Regions from separate parts of the Streptomyces sp. NBC_00250 genome, predicted to be linked through region 1. Evidence: riboswitches for the same ligand, from Rfam matches in the RefSeq annotation. Region 1 holds a riboswitch; the other holds the start of a gene.
The links. Region 1 has a riboswitch for glycine ahead of gcvP (aminomethyl-transferring glycine dehydrogenase). Riboswitches for the same ligand answer to the same signal wherever they lie in the genome.

Region 1 (2,386 bases):
TGGGGGTCGGCGTGAGCGGGCTCGCGGACTACACGCAGGAGGATCTGTTCGCTCAGGCGGAAGCCGGGGTCGCTGCCGCTGCCGCTGCGGAGGAGGGGGCGCCGGGTGACGCGGCGGCGACCGCGTCCGCCGTGGCCGCTGTCGAGCCCGCGGTCGAAGAGCCCGTGGCGCGGCAGTGGGCGCCGGGGCATGACGTACGACACGCGGTGTACGGGGCCGGGTGGGTCCAGGGGAGCGGGGTCGGGCGCGTCACGGTGCGGTTCGAGGAGCCGGGGTCGGAGCCGGGGCGGGTGCGGACGTTCGCGGTGGACGATCCGGAACTGGAGCCGGGGGAGGCGCTGCCGTTGGTGGGGCGGGGCTGAGTGGGGGTGCGGGTGGGCCGTGGTGCGCCCGGTCCGCGGCCGGGCCTGGGTCCCACCCGCACCACCGTGCGAGTGCGTGGGCAGAGGTGCGGGCCTGCTCCTCCGCGCTCCGCTCCTGTCGCTACTGGCCTGCCAGGCGGCCGAAGTCCGTGTCAGGGGTGTCCGTGGGGGGCGGGGGGAGGGCGAGGCTGTAGTGGCGGTAGAGCTGCAGCTCCTGCTCCGGGGAGAGGTGGCGGCCCACGCCGAAGTCGGGGGCGTCCTTGATGAGGGCGCGTTCGTACGGGATGTGGAGGCGGTCCTCGACCAGTTCGCTCGGCTCCAGCGGGACGAACGCGTCCCGGCTGAAGAGGCCGGTGCGGACCGCAGCCCATTCCGGGATGCCGGTCGCGTCGTCCAGGTACACCTCGTCCACGGTTCCGATCTTGTGCCCGTTGCGGTCGTACGCCTTGCGGCCTATCAGGCTGCGCGGATCGATATCGGTCTGCACGGTCCCTCCAACTGGTCGCAACTGCTCTACACCCTACGAAAGTGCACATCTGGGATGTCGGCCACTTGAGCGATGGGAGCCGCAACCTCGCTGGTAGGCTGGCTGTGGCTGTCGACCCTGTGCGGGAGAGTCCCCCGGAGAAACCTTCCGGAGGGCGCCGAAGGAGCAAATCCTCCCCGGAATCTCTCAGGCCCCTGTACCGCGCGGACGAGGTCACTCTGGAAAGCAGAGCGGTGTCCACGGCATGCGCTCTCACCGACGGTGAAAGCCGGCGTGCCGTGAGGCGTGCCGGTGAAACTCTCAGGTTGAGATGACAGAGGGGGAGGCCGTCCGGGTACCCGCGCCGTGGTGCCCCTCGCAGGTCGTGACGACCAGGAGGCCTCCGTACATGACCGCCAACCGCATTCCGCTCTCCGAACTCGAACAGGGCATCCCGTTCGAGCAGCGGCACATCGGGCCCGACGCCGAGGCGCGCGCCAAGATGCTCGCCCAGGTCGGTTACGGCTCCCTCGACGAGCTCACGGCCGCCGCGGTGCCGGACGTCATCAAGAACACCGAGGCGCTGAGCCTGCCGTCCGCGCGCACGGAGGCCGAGGTCCTCGCCGAGCTCCGCACGCTCGCCGACCGCAACCAGGTCCTCGCGCCCATGATCGGTCTCGGCTACTACGGGACCTTCACCCCGCCGGTGATCCTGCGGAACGTGATGGAGAACCCCGCCTGGTACACGGCGTACACGCCGTACCAGCCGGAGATCTCGCAGGGGCGCCTGGAGGCGCTGCTGAACTTCCAGACCGTGGTCGCCGACCTGACCGGGCTGCCCACCTCCGGTGCCTCCCTGCTCGACGAGGGCACCGCGGCCGCCGAGGCCATGGCGCTCTCCCGCCGCGTCGGCAAGGTCAAGAACGGTGTCTTCCTCATCGACGCCGACGCCCTGCCGCAGACGATCGCCGTCATCGAGACCCGCGCCGAGCCGACCGGCGTCGAGGTCGTCGTCGCCGACCTCAGCGAGGGCATTCCGGCCGAGATCGCCGAGCGCGGTGTCTTCGGCGTGCTCCTGCAGTACCCCGGTGCCTCCGGTGCCGTCCGCGACATCAAGCCGCTGATCGACGCCGCCCACGAGCTCGGCGCGATCGTCACCGTCGCCGCCGACCTGCTCGCGCTCACCCTGCTCACCTCGCCCGGTGCGCTCGGGGCCGACATCGCCGTCGGTACGACGCAGCGCTTCGGCGTTCCCATGGGCTTCGGCGGTCCCCACGCCGGTTACATGGCCGTCCAGGACAAGCACGCCCGCTCCCTGCCCGGTCGTCTGGTGGGTGTCTCCGTCGACGCCGACGGGAACCGTGCGTACCGCCTGGCCCTGCAGACCCGCGAGCAGCACATCCGCCGCGAGAAGGCCACCAGCAACATCTGTACCGCTCAGGTGCTGCTCGCCGTCATGGCCGGCATGTACGCCGTCTACCACGGCCCCGAGGGCCTCCAGGGCATCGCGCGCCGCACCCACCGGTACGCCGCGATCCTCGCCGCCGGCCTCACCGCC
Region 2 (2,386 bases), 4.6 Mb from region 1:
CGCGACGGTGAACGACATGTGGTTGCCGACACAGGCGAGGAACTGCGCCTCGGAGCTGAAGACGGGGACGTACGCCGCGCCGTCGATCTCCATGGTGGCGAGGTCGAGGTCGGTGCTGTCGGGTCCGCCGCCGTTGGGCAGCGGCACCCAGACCGGGCTGCGGCCGAGCACCTCGACCAGGCGGGCGCCCGCCGAGGGGTTGCCGAGGGAGGCGGCAAGGACCTCTTCGAGCTCATTGCCCGGCCACGTCACGTCCACGGTCCCGTTTCCCCTTCTCGCACGGCCTGCCGTACCGGCCGCCCCGGCAGCACCCTAACGCCGCCCCGGCACCGCCGTGGCCAAAAGGCAAGGGTACGAGCGCACGCCGGAGCGCCACCCGGGAGGTGCTCTCCTCGGGCGGTCCCGTCAGACGGCCTCGCGGAAGCCGATCTTCCGCAGGAGGTCCGCCGCGTCCCGGTCGAGCAGGGTCACGGAGGCGCAGCCGTGCGGCAGGCGGCCGGACTCGGCGGCCCGGACGAGCCGGCCGACGGCCCGCCGGTGCCGGGCGAAGGCGTAGGAGGAGACGCCCCGGCCGCGGGTGCGCTGGCCCTGGCGGGCGGTCCGGGGGGTGACGTCGAGGAGGATCAGGTGCAGGGCCCGGCCGCGTCGGCGGGCCTCCCGGGCGAGCCAGCCGCGCACCCAGGACTGGGTGCCGCAGTCGTGCACGATCACCCCGGCGCCGGAGCGCAGGGCGCGCCGGAGGCGGGCGTAGTGGGCGAGCCGGACCAGGGGCCGGTAGAGGGCGTACGGCAGGAGGCGGGGCATGCGGGCCTCCCAGTGCTCGCGGGTGTCCTGGGAGTCGATGCCGCCGCCCTCGGCGGCGCGCTTCATGAGGGTGGACTTGCCGCTGCCGGGCAGCCCGGAGACGACCACCAGGTCGCCGGCGGCGAAGGTGAGGGCGCGGGGGCCGCGGCCGCCGCGCTCGCGCAGGTCGCGCAGGAGCCGCCCGCGGCCACGTGTGCGGGCGCGGGCTCGCTGGGACGGTATGCCGGTACTCGACGCGTATGCGCCGGTGTGCTGGATCCTCATCGCTTCTCCCCCTGCCGGGCCTGGGAAGACCCTTGCCCACAAAGTGTAAAGAAACGGTAATGGGACACAAGCGATGTGCCCCGTCGAGCTCGCGTGCAATGATGTGCGCGCCAGGCGCGCACAGTCGCCACACAATCGCATACCGGCCGCTCGAATCCGCGCGGGAGAGTTCCGGACCGCACGTCGTGTCCGGACGCCGAAGGAGCAAGACCCTCCCTTGAATCTCTCAGGCCCCGTACCGCGCGGATGAGGCAGATCTGAAAAGCGGGACACCCTGCCGTGTCCCCACCCAAGGTGCAAGCCGATCTCTCGGTGACGAGATGCTCTCGGTGAACCTCTCAGGTTCCATGACAGATGGGGAGGACGTCCTCGCCCGTCATGTGTTTCGTCACCGATCACGCCCTTGGGACCCGGGAGCCACCCCATGAGCACTGCCCCCCGTCTGACCGCCCTCGACGCGACTCACCGTTCGCTGGGCGCGACCATGACCGACTTCGCCGGCTGGGACATGCCGCTCCGGTACGGCAGCGAGCGGGACGAGCACATCGCCGTCCGCACCAAGGCGGGTCTCTTCGACCTCTCCCACATGGGTGAGATCACCGTCACCGGTCCGCAGGCCGTCGAACTCCTCGACCACGCCCTCGTCGGCAACATCTCCACGGTGGGCGTCGGCCGGGCCCGCTACACGATGATCTGCCAGGAGGACGGCGGCATCCTCGACGACCTGATCGTCTACCGCCTCGGCGAGACGGAGTACATGGTCGTCGCCAACGCCTCCAACGCGCAGATCGTCCTGGACGCGCTGACCGAGCGCGCGGCCGGCTTCGACGCCGAGGTGCGCGACGACCGTGACGCGTACGCCCTGATCGCCGTCCAGGGCCCGGAGTCCCCCGGCATCCTGAAGTCGCTCACCGACGCCGACCTGGACGGTCTGAAGTACTACGCCGGCCTGCCCGGCACGGTCGCGGGCGTGCCCGCGCTGATCGCCCGTACCGGCTACACCGGCGAGGACGGCTTCGAGCTGTTCCTGAAGCCCGAGCACGCCGAGGGCGTCTGGAAGGCGCTGACCGAGGCGGGCGCCCCGGTCGGTCTGATCCCCTGCGGTCTGTCCTGCCGTGACACGCTCCGCCTGGAGGCGGGCATGCCGCTCTACGGCCACGAGCTGACCACCGCGCTCACCCCCTTCGACGCCGGTCTCGGCCGGGTCGTGAAGTTCGAGAAGACGACCAACGAGGGCCGCTTCGTCGGCCGCGAGGCGCTGGAGAAGGCCGCCGAGCGCGCCGAGACCGCCCCGCCGCGCAAGCTCGTCGGCCTGATC

Region 2: it holds a riboswitch for glycine, as region 1 does, so the genes downstream of both, gcvT (glycine cleavage system aminomethyltransferase GcvT) here and gcvP (aminomethyl-transferring glycine dehydrogenase) in region 1, are expected to answer to the same signal.

Annotation. Positions count from the first base shown of each region.
Region 1 covers NZ_CP108088.1:7,562,210-7,564,595, forward strand. Annotated here, with positions in the region: gene OG259_RS34265 (DNA polymerase IV) at 1-362, shown strand, start outside; gene OG259_RS34270 (PRC-barrel domain-containing protein) at 484-849, opposite strand; glycine riboswitch at 962-1,061, shown strand; gene gcvP (aminomethyl-transferring glycine dehydrogenase) at 1,238-2,386, shown strand, end outside.
Region 2 covers NZ_CP108088.1:2,947,829-2,950,214, forward strand. Annotated here, with positions in the region: gene OG259_RS13050 (enhanced serine sensitivity protein SseB) at 1-258, opposite strand, end outside; gene OG259_RS13055 (AAA family ATPase) at 406-1,068, opposite strand; glycine riboswitch at 1,220-1,319, shown strand; glycine riboswitch at 1,321-1,432, shown strand; gene gcvT (glycine cleavage system aminomethyltransferase GcvT) at 1,493-2,386, shown strand, end outside.